3 regions of the Streptomyces sp. R33 genome follow, and region 2 is predicted to be linked to each of the others. Evidence: predicted binding sites of a transcription regulator. Region 2 holds the regulator's gene; each other region holds the start of a gene.
The links. The regulator HrcA, encoded in region 2, represses chaperone genes, less so after heat shock. The targets are predictions, from matches to a motif close to TTNGCACTCNGNNNNNCNGAGTGCNAA.

Region 1 (7,183 bases), 840 kb from region 2:
CATCACCCTCGACACCGAGGCCCTGAAGGAGTTCGCGACGTGACTCACCAGCCGATCGCGGGGGCCACGTCGAAGATCGGCGGGAGGCGGCCGTCGTCGTCGAGGTTGACGAACGTCCGGCCGTAGAGGGCGAACGACTCGCCCAGCCGGAGGCCCCGCAGGACCGTCGACTCGCCGCGCGGCTTCCCGGTGCCCGGGTCGAGGTGCCAGAGGTGGGTGTACGTGCCCTCCGTGACCACGGCGATCCGGCCGGACCGGTCGTCGGCGGCCAGGGTGCGGATCCGCCATTCGTCCTCGAAGGCGCGGGTCCACAGGTGGCTGCCGTCCTTCAGGGAGAACGCCGCCAGGACCTCCCGCTTCTCCCGTTCCGGGACCGACGCGTACAGCACCTCGCCTGCGACCAGCCACTCCGTCTCGCCCGTCGTCGGGACGTACGGCGCCTCCGACTCGCCGCGCGGGCGGCCCGCGTCGTCGAACACCAGCAGGCGCCCGTCCCCGACGGCGGCGGCCGGGGACGCCGACACGATGCGCGGGGACTCGTACCCGACCGGCATCGGGAACTGCCAGGCGACGCCACCGGTGCGGGCGCCGAGCGCGAACAGCTCGACGCCCTTGTCGGTCCTGGCCATGAGCAGGACCCGGTCGGGGCCGGCGGCCACCTCCAGGGCGACGGCGCCCGCGGGCAGCGGGGAGCGCCACCGCTCGGCACCGGTGACCAGGTCGTGGGCGAGTACGGCGTCCGCGGTCGCGGTCACGGCGAGGGAGCCTCCCGCGGACGGCTTGCCCACGAGTCCGGGGATGTCCTTGCTCCAGCGCTGGTCGCCGGACGTGACGTCCACCGCCGTCAGGCGGTTGCCACACGTGCTCTCCGCGGTGGACACGGTGAGCAGGCCGGTGCCGGAGGAGGTGTCGCCGCTCATCGCGCACACCGCGCCGCCGGGCGGGGCGGGGATGCTCCAGCCGCGGCGGCCCTCCCCGTCGTAGCCGATCACGCGGTCCGCGCGGCCCCGGATCACGAACCCCGTGGCCGGGTCGCCCGCCCAGGAGCCGAGCGGCTTGTCCGCGCCGGGGCCGTCCGGGACCTGGTACGAGAAGAGGTCCATGTGCGGGCCGCGCAGCCACGAGAAGCCGAGCCAGCCCGGCCACAGCGCGACGAGCCCGACGGTGACGGCCACGACCCAGCCGACGGCGGAGCGGTACCCGCGGCCCTTCACGGCCGACCACCACAGGCCGCCCGCGGCGAGCCCGGCGACCAGCGTCCACAGCACCAGCGGACCCAGCCCGCGCGGGCAGCCGCCGTCGCTGCACACGACCTCGGACATGTCCTCGGCGGTCAACTTCAGGCACAGGACGGCGTACAGCAGCGTGACGGCGCTGAACGCGCAGGCCGCGGCGAGCCGCACGTGGTCCCGGAGCCGCTTCACGAGCGGCGGTGGCGTGTTCATGATCCCCCCTGGCCGCAGCCTAGCCGCGGCGGGGGCGCACTAGCCCCGGGCGGCCTCGATGAAGGCGCGGATCAGGTCGGGGGACTTCACCCCGCGCTCCCGCTCCACCCCGCTCGACACGTCCACGCCCCAGGCGCCCGTGGTCGCCACGGCCTCCCGTACGTTCCCCGGGTTCAGCCCGCCGGCCAGCAGCCAGCGCCCCTCGGGCGCGGTGAACTCCTGCGACGCCCAGTTCCACGGCTTGCCGGAGCCGGGGTCGGGCGCGTCGATCAGCAGCAGGTCCTCGCCGTATTCCCCGCAGCGCCCGACGTGCAGGGCGGTGGCCCGCAGCAGCGTCCGCCCCTCGGCGCGCAGCGCCTCGTAGTACTCCGGGCCCTCGTCGCCGTGCAGCTGGACTCCCCGTACGCCGCTCTCCTCGGCCAGCCGCCGGACCTCCTCGACCGGCTGCCCCCGGAACACCCCGACGCTCAGCACCGAGTCCGGCACCCGCGCCGCCAGCTCCCGCGCCTCGGCGGCGCCGATCGTCCGGGGGCTCCCCGGCGCGAAGACGAACCCGACGGCATCGGCCCCTGCGGCCACGGCCACGTCGACGTCCGGCCCGGTCTTCAGCCCGCAGATCTTCACGAACAGCTCGCTCATGCCCCCAGTCAACCAAAGCCACCCGTTCGATGGTGATCCGTCCCGGGGACCGGGCGGGACCGTCCTGCCGCCACTAGTCGTGGAACGGGGCTCACGCCCGGTACACGGCACGCCACGCGGAGGACCACGGTTCTGCGCAGCAGGGCCGCGGAAACGCCCGAGGGCGGCACCCCCCGTGTGGGGAGTGCCGCCCTCGTTCGAGAACAGCCGATCAGCCAGGGGCCGATCAGAAGTCCATGTCACCGCCCGGCATGCCGCCGCCGGCCGGGGCGCCGGCCTTCTCGGGCTTGTCGGCGATGACGGCCTCGGTCGTCAGGAACAGCGCGGCGATGGACGCGGCGTTCTGCAGGGCAGAGCGCGTGACCTTCGCCGGGTCGATGATGCCCTCGGCGATCATGTCCACGTACTCGCCGGTCGCGGCGTTCAGGCCCCAGCCGACGGTCAGGTTGCGGACCTTCTCCACGACGACGCCACCCTCGAGGCCACCGTTGACGGCGATCTGCTTGAGCGGGGCCTCCAGGGCGAGCTTCACGGCGTTGGCGCCGGTCGCCTCGTCACCCGACAGGTCGAGCTTCTCGAAGACCGCGGAGGCCTGGAGCAGGGCCACGCCACCACCGGCGACGATGCCCTCCTCGACGGCCGCCTTCGCGTTGCGGACGGCGTCCTCGATGCGGTGCTTGCGCTCCTTGAGCTCCACCTCGGTCGCGGCGCCGGCCTTGATGACGGCCACGCCGCCGGCCAGCTTCGCGAGGCGCTCCTGGAGCTTCTCGCGGTCGTAGTCCGAGTCGGAGTTCTCGATCTCGGCGCGGATCTGGTTGACGCGACCCTGGACCTGGTCGCTGTCACCGGCACCGTCGACGATCGTGGTCTCGTCCTTGGAGATGACGACCTTGCGGGCGCGGCCGAGCAGGTCGAGGCCCGCGTTCTCGAGCTTGAGGCCGACCTCCTCGGAGATGACCGTGCCGCCCGTGAGGATGGCGATGTCGCCGAGCATGGCCTTGCGGCGGTCGCCGAAGCCCGGGGCCTTGACGGCGACGGACTTGAAGGTGCCGCGGATCTTGTTGACGACCAGGGTCGACAGGGCCTCGCCCTCGACGTCCTCGGCGATGATCAGCAGCGGCTTGCCGGACTGCATGACCTTCTCGAGCAGCGGAAGGAGGTCCTTCACGTTGCCGATCTTGGAGTTGACGATCAGGATGTACGGGTCGTCCAGGGACGCCTCCATACGCTCCATGTCGGTGGCGAAGTACGCCGAGATGTAGCCCTTGTCGAAGCGCATGCCCTCGGTGAGCTCGAGCTCCAGACCGAAGGTCTGCGACTCCTCGACGGTGATGACGCCTTCCTTGCCGACCTTGTCCATGGCCTCGGCGATGAGCTCGCCGATCTGGGTGTCAGCGGCGGAGATGGAGGCCGTCGAAGCGATCTGCTCCTTGGTCTCGACATCCTTCGCCTGCTCGAGCAGGGCGCCCGAGACGGCCTCGACGGCCTTCTCGATGCCGCGCTTGAGGGCCATCGGGTTGGCGCCGGCGGCCACGTTGCGCAGGCCCTCGCGGACGAGCGCCTGGGCGAGCACGGTGGCGGTGGTCGTACCGTCGCCGGCGACGTCGTCCGTCTTCTTGGCGACTTCCTTGACCAGCTCGGCGCCGATCTTCTCGTACGGGTCCTCGAGCTCGATCTCCTTGGCGATGGAGACACCATCGTTGGTGATCGTGGGGGCGCCCCACTTCTTCTCAAGGACGACGTTGCGACCCTTGGGGCCGAGGGTGACCTTGACGGCGTCGGCGAGCTGGTTCATCCCGCGCTCGAGACCGCGCCGGGCCTCCTCGTCGAACGCAATGATCTTGGCCATCTGAAGTGGTCCTCCAGGACTGGGGTTCCCCCTGCACCGTCGGTACGAGGGGAGGGTTGGATTGCTCCGGACCGCGCCCGCGCCCGCGACGGACGGCCTGCGTGCCCGGCGGTTCCTTCCCGCCGGACCCTGCGGGCCTCACCGACCCGGTCCTGTGTAGTAGCACTCTCAGCAGGAGAGTGCTAACGCCAATGATTAGCACTCGACCCCCTCGAGTGCAAGCGGCTTGGGGGAACGCCGGGCCAACGTACGGACCCGGCCACGTCGGCGGCACGGGGGCGACACGGGGGGGGCACGCGGGCAGCACGAAGGGCCCGCATCCCTCCTCAAGGATGCGGGCCCCTCATGTGTATGCGTCGGTGGTCGATCGCGCCGGGGCTAGACGGCGAGCTTGACCATGTCCGCCTGCGGACCCTTCTGGCCCTGCGAGATCTCGAACTCGACCCGCTGACCCTCTTCAAGGGTGCGGTACCCGTCCATCTGGATGGCGCTGTAGTGGACGAACACATCCGCACCACCGTCGACCGCGATGAAGCCGTAGCCCTTCTCCGCGTTGAACCACTTGACGGTGCCCTGAGCCATGCCTAACTCCCCTATTACTGGCCCTTGCGCAGGACCGCACTTCGCGGTCCCGGGTCAGAACTTGCGCCGGAACGCCTCGACCGGGGCTGAATGTATCTGCACCGCTGCTGTCTGCAACAGGTCAATCCGACGAGAAATCTGGACACGGGGATACATTGAAATAGAGTGAAAATTTGGCATATTGCCGGGCAACTCGGACCCGGCATATCTCGCCAAAGCCCCATACCGCACTTGCATATTGACTCAATGTCAACCCTCACACGACCCGCTCATATGCGGGTGGCAAGAACAGCGGAGGGGACTTCCCCAACTCTACCGCGCCCAACCAAGCAGAATTGCCCCCTCCGCTTTTAGCGGAGGGAGCAATTCTGGGCTTTCGCGTGTCAGCAGCCGCCGGCGACGGCGGGGATGATCGAGACGCCCGCGCCGTCCGGCGTCACCGCGTCCAGGCCGCCCTCGAAGCGCACGTCGTCGTCGTTGACGTAGACGTTCACGAAGCGGCGCAGCTTGCCCTGGTCGTCCAGGACGCGCGCGGCGATGCCCGGGTGGTTCGCCTCCAGGGACGCGATGACCTCGGAGAGGGTCGCGCCCTCGGCGGCGACCTCGGCCTGGCCGCCGGTGTAGGTGCGCAGGATGGTGGGGATGCGGACGTTGACGCTCATGGCGCTACTGCCTTCCGGGAGCAGGGGGTGGGGGTCAGGCCAGGCCGGCGGCGCGGAACGCGTCCAGGCTCGGGCGGATGGTGGCGGTCTGCCCGCTGTCCGCGGCCACCGCCTCCAGGGTCTTGAGGCCGTCGCCGGTGTTCAGGACCACCGTGGTCAGCGCGGGGTCGAGCTGCCCGTTCTCGATGAGCTTCTTGGTCACGCCGACGGTCACGCCGCCCGCGGTCTCGGCGAAGATGCCCTCGGTCTGCGCGAGGATCTTGATCGCCTCGACGACCTGTTCGTCGGTCACGTCCTCGACGTAGCCGCCGGTGCGGCGCGCGATGTCCAGGACGTACGGGCCGTCGGCCGGGTTGCCGATGGCCAGCGACTTGGCGATGGTGTTCGGCTTCTGCGGGCGGACCACGTCGTGGCCGGCCTTGAACGCGGTCGAGACCGGGGAGCAGCCCTCGGCCTGGGCGCCGAAGATCTTGTACGGCTTGTCCTCGACCAGGCCGAGCTTGATCAGCTCCTGCAGACCCTTGTCGATCTTCGTCAGCTGCGAGCCGGACGCGATCGGGATCACGATCTGGTCGGGCAGCTGCCAGCCGAGCTGCTCGCAGATCTCGTACGCGAGCGTCTTGGAGCCCTCGCCGTAGTAGGGGCGCAGGTTGACGTTGACGAAGCCCCAGCCCTCGCCCAGCGGGTCGCCGATGAGCTCGGAGCAGAAGCGGTTGACGTCGTCGTAGTTGCCCTCGATGCCGACCAGGTCGCCGCCGTACACACCGGCCATGACGACCTTGCCCTGCTCCAGGTCGTGCGGGATGAACACGCAGGAGCGGAAGCCGGCCCGGGCGGCCGCGGCGCCGACGGCGCCGGCCAGGTTGCCGGTGGAGGAGCAGGACAGGGTGGTGAAGCCGAAGGCGCGGGCGGCCTCGACGGCGATGGCGACGACGCGGTCCTTGAAGGAGTGCGTCGGGTTGCCGGAGTCGTCCTTGACGTACAGCTTGCCGGTGACGCCGAGCTCCTTGGCCAGGTTGGCCGCGTCCACGAGCTTGGTGAAGCCGGGGTTCAGGCTGGGCTTGGAGGCCACGTCCGCGGGGACGGGCAGCAGCGGGGCGTAGCGCCAGATGTTGTTCGGGCCGGCCTCGATCGCGGCGCGCAGGGTGTCCGGGTCCCCGGTGGGAAGGTCGTAGGCGACTTCCAGAGGTCCGAAGCACTCGACGCAGGCGAAGATGGGTCCGAGCTCGAAGCGGGTACCGCACTCACGACACGAGAGGCCGGTGGCAGGTCCGAGATCGACAGAGGTGGCAACAGTCTGTGCAGCCATGATGGCGAGGCCCTTTCTCCTCATCTTCCCCATGGCGCACTTCGCCATGAGACGGAATTGGCACCTTCCCTAGCCGGGGACCTCGCTGCTGCAAGCAAGCGCGAGAACCGACTGGAGGGTTGCCGGGGCTTCAACGGGCCGTGTCCCTCTGCCCCTCTGGATGAGCGGTATGGCACCGGTCCGCGCGCTCCATGGCGCGTCCGGGCGTTTGTACGCGGGGACCCCCGGCATGCGGTGGTCCTTCGCGTTGTTCAAGACTGTAACGGAAGGTCCGGGTGGTTGAGACAGCCGTCCGAACCGCGAGATGGATCACTTTTCGGCTGAAACCCGCCGAGGGCGAACGAGGAAACAGGGAGTGCCGAACGTGCTGGAAGAGGTGGAGCGCTGGTTTGCGGACCGCTCCTGGTCCGCGGCCGACCGACCGCTCGACCAGCTGCTTTCCGCCAAGCGGGCGGCAGGCACCACGGTCAGCGTCGTCCTGCCCGCGCTCGACGAGGAGGAGACGGTCGGTGCCATCGTCGAGGTGATCCGCCGCGATCTGATCGACGGGCTGCCGGTGCCGCTGGTCGACGAACTGGTCGTCGTCGACTCCGGTTCCACCGACCGGACCGCCGAGGTGGCCGGGAAAGCCGGCGCCCGCGTGGTGCACCGCGACGACATCCTGCCGCGGATCCCGGCCGTGCACGGCAAGGGCGAG
Region 2 (7,183 bases):
GAGCTCGCCGCGGTCCCCCTTGGGCAGGGCCTGGACGACCGTGATCCGGACGGCAGGCTCCGGCTCCTCCTCGACGTGCAGGTCCGTGACGACCAGCCGGTCCTTGCCCTCGGCGGCCTTGACCACGCCCTGCGACCAGTGGCCGCGCCCGTCGGTGAGGACCACGTCCTCGCCGGGGTTCAACCGTTTCACGGAGACCGCGTGCCGGCCCTCCGGGCCGTCGAGCACGAACTCCGGCCCCGCGGGGACCTCTTCGACCACGAACACGGGGGCGGTCATGACGTACTCCTGTTCTGCATTGCCTTCAACGCGCTCTGGGCCTCGGCCAGTTCGGCCGCCAGCACCTCCACCAGCTCCCCCGCGGGCAGCGCCCGCGCCAGCCGGTGCCCCTGGCCCGCCCACAGGGCCATGCCCTGCGGGTCCCCGGCCGCGGCGGCCGCCTTGCGCAGCCCGGCGGTCATGTGGTGGATCTGCGGGTACGCGGCCGGGGCGTACGGCCCGTGCTCCCGCATGAAACGGTTCACCAGGCCCCGGGCCGGCCGCCCCGAGAACGCCCGGGTCAGCTCCGTGTGGGTGAACAGGGGGTCCGTCAGCGCCTTCTTGTGCAGCGGGTGCGCACCCGATTCGGGGCAGGCGAGGAACGCGGTGCCGAGCTGGGCCGCCTCCGCGCCCGCCGCCAGCAGCGCCGCGATCTGCGAGCCGCGCATCAGACCGCCGGCCGCGATGATCGGGAGGTCCACGGCCTCGCGCACCTGCGCCACCAGCGCGAGCAGGCCCACGCCCGCCGTGCCGTCCGCCTGCGGGTCGTCGCGGTGGGTGCCCTGGTGCCCTCCCGCCTCCACGCCCTGGACGCAGACGGAGTCGGCGCCCGCGGCCTGTGCGGCGCGGGCCTCGTCGACCGAGGTGACGGTGACGACCGAGTACGTGCCCGCCTTGCGCAGGGAGGCGAGGACCACGGGCGTGGGACAGCCGATGGTGAACGAGACGACGGGAACGGGATCTTCGAGGAGGATCGCGAGCTTGGCGTCGTAGCCGTCGTCGCTGGTGCCGATGATGTCCTCGTCGGCCAGGGAGATGTCGTACCAGCTGGCCTCGCCGGCCAGCTGCCCGCGGTACGCCTCCACGGCGGCCGGGTCCACGTAGCCGGTCTGCGGCATGAAGAGGTTCACGCCGAACGGGCGCCGGGTGAGCGCGCGCAGCCGTTTGATCTCCTGGTACATGCCGTCGGCGGTCTTGTAGCCGCCGGCCAGGAAGCCCAGCCCGCCCGCCTCGCACACGGCAGCGGCGAGCGGCGGACAGGAGGCGCCGCCCGCCATGGGAGCCTGCACGATCGGGTACGGGGAGAGACCGTTCGGTGCGGAGGACATGCACTGCATCGTGCCACGTCCCGCTCACCGGGCCGAATCACGGCATTCGCCTGGCATAGTCCGCTTCACCGGCGGCGTCCGGATCGATGCGGCGAGCCCGGTCCGGGGTATCCCCGGACCGGGCTCGTACGTGTGCCGACAGGCCGGTCAGCGGCCGTTGAAGGCGTCCTTCAAGCGGCTGAACAGGCCCTGCTGACCCGGCGCGAACTGGCCCATGGGCCGCTCCTCGCCGCGCAGCTTGGCGAGCTGGCGCAGCAGCTCCTCCTGCTGGGCGTCCAGCTTGCCCGGGGTGGTCACCTCGACGTGGACGATCAGGTCGCCGCGGCCGCCGCCGCGCAGGTGCGTGACGCCGCGCCCGTGCAGCGGGATCGACTGGCCCGAGCCGGTGCCGGGGCGGATGTCGATCTCCTCCATGCCGTCCAGCGTCTCCAGCGGGCACTTGGTGCCGAGGGCCGCGGCCGTCATGGGGATGGTCACCGTGCAGTGCAGGTCGTCCCCGCGCCGCTGGAAGGTCGGGTGCGAGAGCTCGTGGATCTCCACGTACAGGTCGCCGGCGGGGCCGCCGCCGGGGCCGACCTCGCCCTCGCCCGCGAGCTGGATCCGGGTGCCGTTCTCGACACCGGCCGGGATCTTGACCGTGAGGCTGCGGCGGGAGCGGACCCGGCCGTCGCCGGCGCACTCGGGGCACGGGGTGGGGACCACGGTGCCGAAGCCCTGGCACTGGGGGCAGGGGCGCGAGGTCATGACCTGGCCCAGGAAGGACCGGGTGACCTGCGACACCTCACCGCGGCCACGGCACATGTCACACGTCTGCGCCGAGGTGCCGGGGGCGGCACCCTCACCGGAGCAGGTGGTGCACACGACGGCGGTGTCGACCTGGATGTCCTTGGTCGTGCCGAAGGCCGCCTCGTCCAGCTCCAGGTCGAGGCGGATCATGGCGTCCTGGCCGCGGCGGGTCCGCGAGCGCGGTCCGCGCTGCGAGGCCTGGCCGAAGAAGGCGTCCATGATGTCGGAGAAGTTGCCGAAGCCGCCCGCTCCGAAGCCGCCGGCGCCACCGCCGCCGCCCGAGGAGGACAGCGGGTCGCCGCCGAGGTCGTAGACCTGCTTCTTCTGCGGGTCCGAGAGCACCTCGTACGCCGCGTTGATCTCCTTGAAGCGCTCCTGCGTCTTCGGGTCCGGATTCACGTCCGGGTGGAGTTCGCGCGCGAGGCGGCGGAAGGCCTTCTTGATCTCGTCCTGCGATGCGTCGCGGCGCACGCCGAGAACGGCGTAGTAGTCCGTGGCCACTTACGACTCCGCCAGGATCTGTCCGACGTAACGTGCCACTGCGCGTACCGCTCCCATCGTTCCGGGGTAGTCCATGCGGGTCGGTCCGACCACGCCGAGTTTGGCGACTGTTTCGCCGCCCGAACCGTAGCCGACCGAGACGACGGACGTGGAGTTCAGTCCCTCGTAGGCATTCTCATGCCCGATCCGTACGGCCATTCCCGACTCGCTGGCCTCGCCGAGCAGCTTGAGGAGCACGACCTGCTCCTCCAGCGCCTCGAGCACCGGCCTGATCGTCAGGGGAAAATCGTGTCCGAAGCGCGTGAGATTGGCGGTTCCGCCGATCATCAACCGCTCCTCGGCCTCCTCGACCAGCGTCTCCAGCAGGGTCGCGAGCACGGTCGACACCGTGCTGCGGTCATCCGGATCGAACGACTCCGGCAGGTCCTGCACGAGCTGCGGCACGTCGGTGAACCGGCGGCCGACGACCCTGCTGTTGAGCCGTGCCCGCAGATCTGCGAGCGAGGTCTCGCCGAACGGGGTCTGGCAGTCGACGAGCCGCTGCTCGACCCGTCCTGTATCGGTGATCAGCACGAGCATGAGCCGGGCCGGAGCGAGCGACAGCAGCTCGACGTGCCGGACCGTGGACCGGGTCAGGCTCGGGTACTGGACGACGGCGACCTGCCGGGTGAGCTGCGCGAGCAGCCGCACCGTACGGCCGACCACGTCGTCGAGGTCGACGGCGCCGTCGAGGAAGTTCTGGATGGCCCGCCGCTCGGGCGTCGACAGCGGCTTGACCCCCGCCAGCTTGTCGACGAAGAGCCGGTAGCCCTTGTCCGTGGGGATCCGGCCGGCGCTGGTGTGGGGCTGCGCGATGTAGCCCTCCTCCTCCAGCACGGCCATGTCGTTGCGCACGGTGGCGGGCGAGACGCCGAGCCGGTGCCGCTCGGTGAGCGCCTTGGAGCCGACCGGCTCCTCCGTCCCGACGTAGTCCTGGACGATGGCGCGCAGCACTTCGAGTCTGCGTTCGCTGAGCATCGCGCGCACACCTCCAGCTCTGGTCCGTTGTCTTTGGTCGTTGGCGTCATTGGCACTCTGATCGTTCGAGTGCCAGAGATCCCCCGCTCAGTGTACGGCCGGGTAGTAAGACCCTGGCAAGGGAGGCCCGCCAGGGTAGCGTCGCGGCATGGACGTGCGTTGGGAAGAGGCGGGCTGGGAGCGGCTGACCGGGCGGACCGGACGGCGACGGCTCCCGGTGTGGGACTGCACGGTGGGACTGGTGGTGGGGGACGAGTCGGTGCTCCTGATCGATCCGGGGTCGTGCGTACGCGAAGGCGCACAGCTGCGGGCCGAGGCGGAGCGGCTGACCGGCCGGCGCGTGACGCATATCGCATTCACGCACGGCCATTTCGATCACGTACTGGGCGTGGCCGCGTTCGCCGGGGCCGAGGTGTACGGGGCGGTCGGGCTGGACGCGGAGCTGAAGGCCGGCCGCGAGGAGCTGCGCGACGACGCGGTCCGGCAGGGGCTGGCGGAGGCCGAGGCCGCCGAGGCGGCGGACCTGCTGGTGGTGCCGCGGCACTCGGTGTCGGGCGAATGGACGCTGGAGCTGGGCGGGGTGCAGGTGCTGCTGGCCAACGTCGGGCCCGGGCACACCCGGTACGACCTGGCGGTGTTCGTGCCGGGCGAGCGCGAGACGGTGTTCTGCGGGGACCTCGTCGAGGAGTCGGGCGAACCGCAGGCGGGCAGCGACGCGGTGCCGGCGCAGTGGCCGGCGGCGCTGGACCGGCTGCTGTCGCTGGGCGGGGACGACGCGCTGTACGTGCCGGGTCACGGAGCGGTGGTCGACGCCGCCTTCGTGCGTGCGCAACGCGCCACACTGGCCGCCCGTTTCGGCGTGTCGTAGCCATGATCGGCGCGCTTCTCCTACTCTCTGCCGGATGCGTGAGTACTCCCCCGACCTGACCCCGCAGTGGAAGCACCCCAAGGCCGTACCGGAGGTGGCGGCCGAGCCGGACCTGGTGGTCGAGGTGGCCGGTACGGACTTCTGCGGTGCGGTGGTGGCCTGCGAGGCGGGCACGGTGACCCTGGAGGACCGGTTCGGCAAGCAGCGGGTGTTCCCGATGGAGCCGAGCGGGTTCCTGCTGGAGGGTGCGGTGGTCACCCTGGTCCGCCCGCCCCGGGGCCCGGCGGCGCCCGCCCGTACCGCCTCGGGCTCGATCGCGGTCCCTGGCGCCCGGGCCCGGGTGGCCCGCGCGGGCCGGATCTACGTGGAGGGCCGGCACGACGCCGAGCTGGTGGAGCGGGTCTGGGGCGACGACCTGCGGATCGAAGGCGTGGTGGTGGAGTACCTGGAGGGCGTCGACGGCCTCCCCGCCATCGTGGCGGACTTCGGCCCGGCCCCGGACGCCCGCCTGGGGATCCTGGTGGACCACCTGGTCCCGGGCTCGAAGGAGTCCCGCATCGCGGCGTCGGTGACCTCTGCGGACGTCCTGGTCGTCGGCCACCCGTACGTGGACGTCTGGCAGGCGGTGAAGCCGTCCGCGCTGGGCATCGGGGCGTGGCCGGTGGTCCCGCGCGGCCAGGACTGGAAGACGGGCGTCTGCAGGGCGCTGGGCTGGCCGGAGAACACCGGGGCCGCCTGGCAGCACATCCTGTCCCGCGTGACGTCCTACAAGGACCTGGAGCCGGTCCTGCTGGGGCGGGTGGAGGAACTGATCGACTTCGTCACGGTCGGCGGTGGGGCCTGACTCCCTGATAGGTGCCGAATTCGTTGGTGTCCAGCTCGATGCCGAGCATTTCCAGCGGAAGCGGCTCACCGAACTTCGTGATCTGCTGGGCCCGGTAGTCGGCTTCGTCGCCCCTGCCGACCGGGACGGTGAGCAGGACACAGTGCGCCACGACCGGGTCGATGATCAGATAAGCAGGCACCTCGCCTGCGGCGTAGATCGAGCGCTTGACGCCGTAGTCCCTGTCGACGCTGGTCTTGGAGACTACCTCCACCACCAGGGTGATCAGCTTGGACGGCAGGAGGCGCCCCGAGTCAGGGTGGACCTGGCGATCGACGACCACAAGGTCCGGGACGGGCTCGCTGGCCTCGTCGGTGACGTCGACGTCCTGGGTCTGCAGCCTTGCCCACCGCTTGCGCGGGATCTGGTCCTGCACGTCTTCGACGATCAGGTTGTGAACCAGATCGGGACTGGCCATCATCACGATTTCCCCCCGGAGGAGCTCGACCTTGACGCCCTCGGGAGGCTCGAACTGATCGAAGAACTTCGCCATCCCACGCTCGTCCACAGCGGTCATCTCCGTGGTCCTCCACATCCGCCGCGTACTGTCGACGGCAGCCTAGGGACAGAGTAGGCAGGCTCAGGCCGGTTCGTCGGGGATTCACCGCCGCGAGGGATCAGTCCACCAGGTCGCGGACCACCGCGTCCGCCAGCAGGCGCCCGCGCAGGGTCAGGACGGCGCGCCCCGCCTCGTACGGGGCGGCCTCCAGGAGGCCGTCGGCCAGGGCCCGGCGGGAGGCCGCGAGGCCGGCCGGGGCGAGCAGGGACAGCGGGACGCCGTCCACCAGGCGCAGCTCCAGCAGGATCCGCTCGACCCGGCGGTCCTCCTCGGAGAGGAGCTCGCGGCCCGCGCCCGGGGAGCGGCCCTCGGCCAGCGCCGCTGCGTAGGCGCCCGGGTGCTTCACGTTCCACCACCGGACGCCGCCCACGTGCGAGTGCGCGCCGGGCCCGGCGCCCCACCAGTCGGCCCCGCGCCAGTACAGCTCGTTGTGCAGGCAGCGACCCGCCTCCGAGGTGGCCCAGTTCGACACCTCGTACCAGGAGTACCCGGCCTGTGCCATGACCTCGTCGGCGATCAGGTAGCGGTCGGCGTGCACGTCGTCGTCCGTCATCGGGACCTCGCCGCGGCGGATCCGGCGGGCCAGCTGGGTGCCCTCCTCGACGATCAGCGCGTACGCGCTGATGTGGTCCGGGCCGGCGCCGAGGGCGGCGGCCAGGGAGGCCCGCCAGTCCTCGTCCGACTCCCCCGGGGTGCCGTAGATCAGGTCGAGGTTCACGTGCTCGAAGCCCGCCGCCCGTGCCTCCGCGACGCACGCCTCCGGCCGCCCGGGGGTGTGCGTGCGGTCGAGCACCTTCAGGACGTGCTGCTTCGCGCTCTGCATGCCGAAGGAGATCCGGTTGAAGCCGCCGGCCCGCAGCTCCGCCAGGTACTCCGGGTCCACCGACTCCGGATTGGCCTCCGTGGTGATCTCGGCGTCCTCGGCCAGGCCGAATTCGTCGCGGATCGCCGCGAGCATCCGTACGAGGTCCGCGGCCGGCAGCAGCGTCGGCGTACCGCCGCCCACGAACACCGTCCGGACGGCCCGCGGGTCGTCGCCGAGCACCTTGCGGGCGAGGCGGACCTCGTCGATCAGGGTGTCCGCGTAGTTCTCCCGGGAGGCGAGCACGCCGCCGGTGCCGCGCAGCTCGGTCGCGGTGTACGTGTTGAAGTCGCAGTACCCGCACCGCGTGGCGCAGTACGGGACGTGCAGGTAGAACCCG
Region 3 (7,183 bases), 2.0 Mb from region 2:
GGCCCGGCCTCGGGGTCGGGCAGGGGATCGGCGGTGTGCAGGGTGCGCGGGCCGGGCAGCAGTGTGGCGCGGACGGTGCCGGGCGCGGTCCCGAACCACAGCACGGCCTCCTTGACGTCGCCCTGGTCCGAGATCCACTCGGCCTCGGCCTCCCGCGGCACGGCCTCGTGCGGGATGCCGGGGGCGATCTTGATGGCGGCGTACTCGGCCGCACGGGCGGCCTCGACGGCCCATGACAGCGGCGGCGAGTAGCTCTCCGGGTCGAAGATCCGCCCACCCGTCGCCCGACCGCCACCCCTCACGGACGCGCTGCGCGCGGTTCCTCCTGGTTTGCCGCCGCGCCGGGCCGGGTCGAGGAAGACGGCGTCGCACCCGGAGGTGTCCACGTCGGTCACGTCCGCCTCGCGGACCTCGATGAGCTCCGCCAGCCCCAGGGCCTCGGCGTTGGCGCGGGCGACGGCGACGGTCAGCGGGTCGCGGTCCACCGCCAGTACGCGGATGCCGAGCCGGGCCAGGGCGAGGGCGTCGCCGCCGATGCCGCAGCACAGGTCGGCGACGCTGCGCACGCCGAGTTCCGCGAATCGCTCGGCGCGGTACGAGGCCACCGAGGCGCGGGTGGCCATCTCGCCGCCGCCGGGCGTGAAGTACATCCGGAACGCGTCCTCGGCGCCGAACTTCGCCACCGCGCGCTGGCGCAGCCGGGCCTGCCCGAGCGCGGCGGAGACCAGTGCGGCGGGGTGCTCGCGGCGCAGCCGGGTGGCGACGGCGAGTTCCTGGGACGGGTCGTAGTCGCGCAGCGAGTCGAGGAGGGCGCGGCCCTCGGGGGTGAGGAGCGCGGCGAAGTCTTCGGGGGTCACCGGTTCATTGTCGGTCAGTGTGGGCCACTCGATGGAAGGTCGTCTTCCGTTCGCGGTGTCGGCGGGGCGGCGTGCGTGTCGGATGCCAGGATGCGCTGCTATGCAGCTAGTCAGACAAAAGGAACATAAGACGCTCCATGGTCACCGGTCCGCGGTCGGTCCGCGCGGCCGAGTCGGGGTGGCACTGGCCGCACTGCTGGTCGCCGCCCTCGGAACCGGCTGCGGCTCCTCCGCGGACTCGGGGACGCCGGCCAAGACCAAGGCAGGCAAAGCCGGCAAGGGCGCCGAGGCGGCGGGGGCGGCAGGCGCGGTCGCGGGCTCGGCCGAGCAGCTGAAGGCCGCCCAGCAGGCCCGGATCGCCGCGGCGAAGAAGTGGAAACTGGCCAAGCCGCCGCTGGCCGCGCCGGCCGCACCGCAGACGAAGCCGGAGATCAGCACCCGCGAGGGCTTCGAGGTCGAGGGTCAGGAGGACCTCCCGCCGGTCTTCACCACCGTTCCCACGGAGGACAAGGTCGTCTTCCTGACGATCGATGACGGCGCGGAGAAGGACCCCGAGTTCCTGAAGATGATGCAGGAGCTGAAGATCCCGTACACGGCGTTCCTCAGCGACTACCTCGTCCGCGACAACTACCCCTACTTCAAGGAGATGCAGGCCGCCGGCGTCACCCTGAACAACCACACGCTCAACCACCGTTACATGCCGGCCCTCTCGTACGAGGAGCAGCACGAGGAGATCTGCGGCCAGCAGGACACGATCCAGAAGCAGTTCGGCAAACGGCCGACGCTCTTCCGGCCGCCGTACGGCAACTACAACGAGGACACGCTGCGTGCGGCGAAGTCCTGCGGCATCAAGGCGGTCCCGCTGTGGAACGCCGAGGCCTTCCCGAACCGCATGGACTGGCGGGAGTGGGACCGCGACCTCCACCCCGGCGACATCATCCTGACTCATTTCCGAGGGCGGGAGGACTGGAAGGGGTCGATGCCTGACATGATCCGTCATGTCATGAAGACCGTCACGGACAAGGGGTATGCCGTGGCTCGCCTGGAGGACTACTTGTGAGGTACGCGCGCCGGTTGACAGCCGGAACGCTGGCGGCCGGCGCGCTCGCGCTGTCCCTGACGGGGTGCGGGAACAGCGTGGATCCGATCGAAAGACTGGGCCGCAAGACGACGGAGGCGCAGCAGTCGCCGACGGCGACTCCGTCGCGGTCGGCGGCCACTGCCACGCCCGGGGACGAGGCGTACAGGAAGTGGGGCTTGAAGTCCCCTCTGGAGTTCGCCCCGAAGCCGGCCCAGAAGCCCGCCCTCCCGCCGGCCACCCCGGGCAAGGCCCAGGTGGTGGACCGAATACCCGTCCCGCCGACGGACAAAGTCGTCTTCCTGACCTTCGACGACGGCGCGGAGAAGGACCCCGAGTTCCTGAAGATGGCGGCCGACCTCAAGCTGCCGATCAGCATGTTCCTGACGGACAACATCGCGTCGTCGGACTACGGGCACTTCGAGAAGCTCCGCGACAACGGCTCCGGCAGCACCATCAACAACCACACGCTGACGCACCCGAACCTCCGGACCCTGCCCTTCGCGGCGCAGAAGAAGGAGATCTGCGGCCAGCAGGAACGCCTGGAGAAGCGCTTCGGCACCAAGCCGGCCCGCTTCCGCCCGCCGTACGGCAACTACAACGACGACACCCTCAAGGCCGCAGCCGAATGCGGCATCTCGCAGGTGGTCCTGTGGCGCGTGTCGATGCAGATCAACAACTTCCAGTACGCCGAGGGCTCCGCCCTCAAACCGGGCGACATCATCCTGGCCCACTTCCGCGGCCCGTCGGAACTCAAGGGCTCGACGGAAATCCAGATGACGACCCGGATGCTCCAGCGCATCCAGGAACAGGGCTACCGCATCGGCCGCCTGGAGGACTACCTCTGACCCGGCCCGCCGGAGGCTCGACGCGCTGCAATCCCCCACCTCGATCAGCCGGCGGCGTTGCCCGGACGGCCGACGGCCGCCGAGCCGAGCGGAGCACGTAGCGATGCGAGGCGCCCGTACCCCCCCTGCGCCGCAGGTGCATCTGACCGCTGCCAGGTGCAGGTTGACCCTGCCGGGTCCGGGATCTGGGCCCATGGGCCCTTGAGGGGAGTCGGCCGCTCCCCGCGCCGGTACCCGGCCGGGCTCGGTGGTTCCGGCGGGCCGCTGCGGCGAGGCGGGGGACCAAGGGCGGGCATCTCTGCCCCGCCCCCGAAGCTCCCACTCCTGAAGCTCCCGCCCCGGTCGCTCACCCCCGAGCGGCAGTCCCGGCCGTCACCACCGGCGTGATCGTCGTTTCCACCGGGCCCCGGGCGTCCGCCTCGCGTTGGCGTTCCGCGCTGTCGCTGATGCGGAGGAGCAGCGCGATCATGATCCAGTTGGCCAGGAGGGACGAGCCGCCCTTCGCCAGGAACGGCAGCGCCTTGCCGGTCAGCGGGATCAGGCCCGTCACGCCGCCCGCCACCACGAACACCTGCAGCGCCAGCGCCGCCGACAGGCCCACCGCCAGAAGCTTCCCGAACGGGTCGCGGGCGCCCAGCGCCATCCGCAACCCCCGCTGGACCAGCAGTGCGTACAGGATCAGCACCGCCATGACCCCGGCCAGCCCGAGCTCCTCGCCCACCGTGGTCAGGATGAAATCGCTGCGCCCCGCGAAGCCGATCAGCTCCGGGTGGCCCTGCCCCAGCCCCGTGCCCGAGATGCCGCCCGTGCCGAAGCTGAACAGCGCCTGCGCGGACTGGTCCGAGATGACCCCCGGCGGCCGTTCCTTCCAGTAGTACGACAGCGGCTCCAACCAGGCGGCCACGCGGCCCTTGACGTGCGGTTCCGTCGAACCCACCACGAAGGCCCCCACCCCCGCCATGAGCAGGCCCGTCACGATCCAGCTGGTGCGCTCGGTGGCGACGTACAGCATCACCACGAACACACCGAAGAAGATCAGCGACGTACCCAGGTCGCGCTCGAAGACCAGCACCAGCAGCGACACGATCCACACCGTGATGATCGGCCCGAGCTGTCGCATCGGCGGCAGCCGCATGCCCAGGAACTTCCGGCCCGTCAGGGCCAGCGAGTCCCGGTGGATGACGAGGTAGCCCGCGAAGAAGACCGAGATCATGATCTTCACGAACTCGCCCGGCTGGAGCGAGAACCCGAACAGGATGATCCAGCGCTTCGCCCCGTACGTGTCCGCGCCGAAGAACGCCGGCGCGATCAGCAGCACCAGCGCGACGGCCATCGTGATGTAGATGAACCGCTGCAGCAGCCGGTGGTCGCGCAGCAGCGCCACCACCGCCAGGCACGCGGCCACGCCGATGACCGTCCACTGCAGCTGCCCGGGCGCGTTCGCGTCGCCGCCGTACCGCGCGATGTACGACTGGTCGAGCCGGTGCAGCAGCACCAGCCCGAGCCCCGACAGCAGCATCGCGAGCGGGAAGATCAGCGGATCCGCGTACGCCGCGAACCGGCGCACGCCCAGGTGCCCCACCAGCGCCAGCAGCGTCATGCTGATCGTGAAACCGGTCAGGTTGGCCGGCAGCTCGCCGTTCATCGCCAGGCCGGCACTCGCATGCCCGAAGACGGTGAGGGCGACGACGAAGACGAGAAGCAGCGCCTCGGTGCGGCGGCGTGCGCCCGCCGTCGTGAGGGGCCTCAGTCCGCGCACGGTATCCCGCCACCGTCGATGGCGGGGCTACCGCTACCGCTCGAGGCCGGAGCCGGGGCGGCGGCAGCCGGGCCCGGAGGCGCCCCCGGTGCGTCGCTCGGGCTCGGAGCGGCCACAGAGGCGGAAGCCTCCAGTCCGATCTGCTCGGCAATGAGGCGCTTTATCTTCATATCGTCTACGACGTTTATGTCCTCGCCATGGTTCCTTCCGAACCGCTCGACGGGGCACATGCCGGCCACATCACCCGGCCGGGCACTCGTGGTGGTCGCCGCCGCTGAAGCACTGCCCGTACGTGCCGTCGTACGGGGACGAGGGCGCGGCCGGATCCGGCCGCAGCTCGCCGCGGCCCTGGTACGCCAGGGCGGCGGCGCCCACGAGCACGGCCGCACACACCAGTGCCTGGACGCATCCGGTGACGGGCGCGCTGCGGCGGAAGGCGCGGCCCGAGACGACCCCGATGGCCAGGGCGGCCACGACGAGTCCGCCCAGCAGCAGGGTCAGGACCGTACTGCCGCTGCCCCCGGTGCCCTCGGCGTCCCAGGCGGCCATCATCGCCACGTAGAGGCCGACGGCGAGGACGAAGGCCTCCAGTACGGTCAGCAGCAGTGCGGTGGCGATGTCCGCGCCCCAGCCGGATCCGGTGCGCCTGCCGTGTGCGGGTGTCGTCATGGCCGCAGTGTCGCCCCGGGGGCACCGCCCGCACCTGAGTACGGGTACTCATGCCGGGGCCCGCATCTCGCGGCGCGGCGCGCCGCGGCCCGGCCGGATGGTGACGCCGCGCGGAGGCTGAATTGGCACTCCGCTTGACCGAGTGCTAATCGCCGGAATAGTCTCGCACCTGGCACTCGCCACCGGTGAGTGCCAACACAGCGACGGGCAGGTCCGGCACCCGCGACGACGGATCCACCTGGTCGCCACCTCAGACAGTTAGCCCCGTGAGATCTCCGAAGGGGGAGGTCGGATCGTGACGACCACCAGCTCCAAGGTTGCCATCAAGCCGCTCGAGGACCGCATCGTGGTCCAGCCGCTCGACGCCGAGCAGACCACGGCTTCCGGCCTGGTCATCCCGGACACCGCGAAGGAGAAGCCCCAGGAGGGCGTCGTCCTCGCCGTGGGCCCGGGTCGCTTCGAGGACGGCCAGCGTCTCCCGCTGGACGTCAGCGTCGGCGACATCGTGCTGTACAGCAAGTACGGCGGCACCGAAGTGAAGTACAGCGGCGAGGAGTACCTCGTCCTCTCGGCTCGCGACGTGCTCGCGATCATCGAGAAGTAATTCACCGAAGCACCAAGCATTGCTTTGAGCTGCGCCCCTGGTCACCCCGCTGATTGCCGGGCGGCAAGGGGCGCAGTTCGTTAAACCCGAGTTTTCGAGAGGGCTGAACCGCTCCCATGGCGAAGATCCTGAAGTTCGACGAGGACGCCCGTCGCGCCCTCGAGCGCGGCGTCAACAAGCTTGCCGACACGGTCAAGGTGACGATCGGCCCCAAGGGCCGCAACGTCGTCATCGACAAGAAGTTCGGCGCCCCCACCATCACCAACGACGGTGTCACCATCGCCCGCGAGGTCGAGCTGGACGACCCGTACGAGAACCTGGGCGCGCAGCTCGTGAAGGAGGTGGCGACCAAGACCAACGACATCGCGGGTGACGGCACCACCACCGCCACCGTGCTGGCCCAGGCGCTGGTCCGCGAGGGTCTGCGCAACGTCGCCGCCGGCGCCTCCCCGGCCGCCCTCAAGAAGGGCATCGACGCCGCGGTCAAGGCCGTGTCCGAGGAGCTCCTCGCGACCGCCCGCCCGATCGAGGACAAGTCCGACATCGCCGCCGTGGCCGCGCTCTCCGCGCAGGACCAGCAGGTCGGCGAGCTCATCGCCGAGGCGATGGACAAGGTCGGCAAGGACGGTGTCATCACCGTCGAGGAGTCCAACGCCTTCGGCCTGGAGCTGGAGTTCACCGAGGGCATGGCCTTCGACAAGGGCTACCTCTCGCCGTACATGGTCACCGACCAGGAGCGTATGGAGGCCGTCCTCGACGACCCGTACATCCTGATCAACCAGGGCAAGATCTCCTCCATCCAGGACCTCCTGCCCCTGCTCGAGAAGGTCATCCAGGCCGGCGGCTCCCGCCCGCTGCTGATCATCGCCGAGGACGTCGAGGGCGAGGCGCTCTCCACCCTCGTCGTCAACAAGATCCGCGGCACCTTCAACGCGGTCGCCGTCAAGGCCCCCGGCTTCGGTGACCGCCGCAAGGCGATGCTCCAGGACATGGCCACCCTCACCGGTGCCACCGTCATCGCCGAGGAGGTCGGCCTCAAGCTCGACCAGGCCGGTCTGGACGTCCTCGGTTCCGCGCGCCGCGTGACCATCTCCAAGGACGACACCACGATCGTCGACGGGGCCGGCAGCTCCGACGAGGTCCTCGGCCGCGTCAACCAGATCAAGGCCGAGATCGAGTCCACGGACTCGGACTGGGACCGCGAGAAGCTGCAGGAGCGCCTGGCGAAGCTCGCCGGCGGCGTCTGCGTCATCAAGGTCGGCGCCGCCACCGAGGTGGAGCTCAAGGAGAAGAAGCACCGCCTCGAGGACGCCATCTCGGCGACCCGCGCCGCGGTCGAGGAGGGCATCGTCTCCGGCGGTGGCTCCG

Region 1: a site for HrcA is predicted at 4,129-4,155, ahead of groL (chaperonin GroEL). Genes of this name have one in related genera too.
Region 3: a site for HrcA is predicted at 5,334-5,360, ahead of groES (co-chaperone GroES). Genes of this name have one in related genera too.

Annotation. Positions count from the first base shown of each region.
Region 1 is NZ_CP165727.1:4,884,391-4,891,573, reverse strand. Features, by position in the region: gene AB5J51_RS22485 (Uma2 family endonuclease) at 1-43, shown strand, start outside; gene AB5J51_RS22480 (PQQ-binding-like beta-propeller repeat protein) at 45-1,445, opposite strand; gene AB5J51_RS22475 (phosphoribosylanthranilate isomerase) at 1,485-2,084, opposite strand; gene groL (chaperonin GroEL) at 2,311-3,933, opposite strand; gene AB5J51_RS22465 (cold-shock protein) at 4,312-4,515, opposite strand; gene AB5J51_RS22460 (MoaD/ThiS family protein) at 4,899-5,177, opposite strand; gene thrC (threonine synthase) at 5,212-6,486, opposite strand; SAM riboswitch class I at 6,504-6,653, opposite strand; gene AB5J51_RS22450 (glucosyl-3-phosphoglycerate synthase) at 6,851-7,183, shown strand, end outside.
Region 2 is NZ_CP165727.1:5,727,252-5,734,434, reverse strand. Features, by position in the region: gene AB5J51_RS26245 (16S rRNA (uracil(1498)-N(3))-methyltransferase) at 1-279, opposite strand, end outside; gene AB5J51_RS26240 (nitronate monooxygenase) at 276-1,367, opposite strand; gene dnaJ (molecular chaperone DnaJ) at 1,515-2,654, opposite strand; gene hrcA (heat-inducible transcriptional repressor HrcA) at 2,655-3,671, opposite strand; gene AB5J51_RS26225 (MBL fold metallo-hydrolase) at 3,820-4,539, shown strand; gene AB5J51_RS26220 (DUF3097 domain-containing protein) at 4,574-5,383, shown strand; gene AB5J51_RS26215 (Uma2 family endonuclease) at 5,361-5,939, opposite strand; gene hemW (radical SAM family heme chaperone HemW) at 6,040-7,183, opposite strand, start outside.
Region 3 is NZ_CP165727.1:3,773,601-3,780,783, reverse strand. Features, by position in the region: gene AB5J51_RS17085 (methyltransferase domain-containing protein) at 1-857, opposite strand, end outside; gene AB5J51_RS17080 (polysaccharide deacetylase family protein) at 958-1,917, shown strand; gene AB5J51_RS17075 (polysaccharide deacetylase family protein) at 1,932-2,783, shown strand; gene AB5J51_RS17070 (FtsW/RodA/SpoVE family cell cycle protein) at 3,130-4,542, opposite strand; gene AB5J51_RS17065 (DUF6234 family protein) at 4,783-5,211, opposite strand; gene groES (co-chaperone GroES) at 5,507-5,815, shown strand; gene groL (chaperonin GroEL) at 5,932-7,183, shown strand, end outside.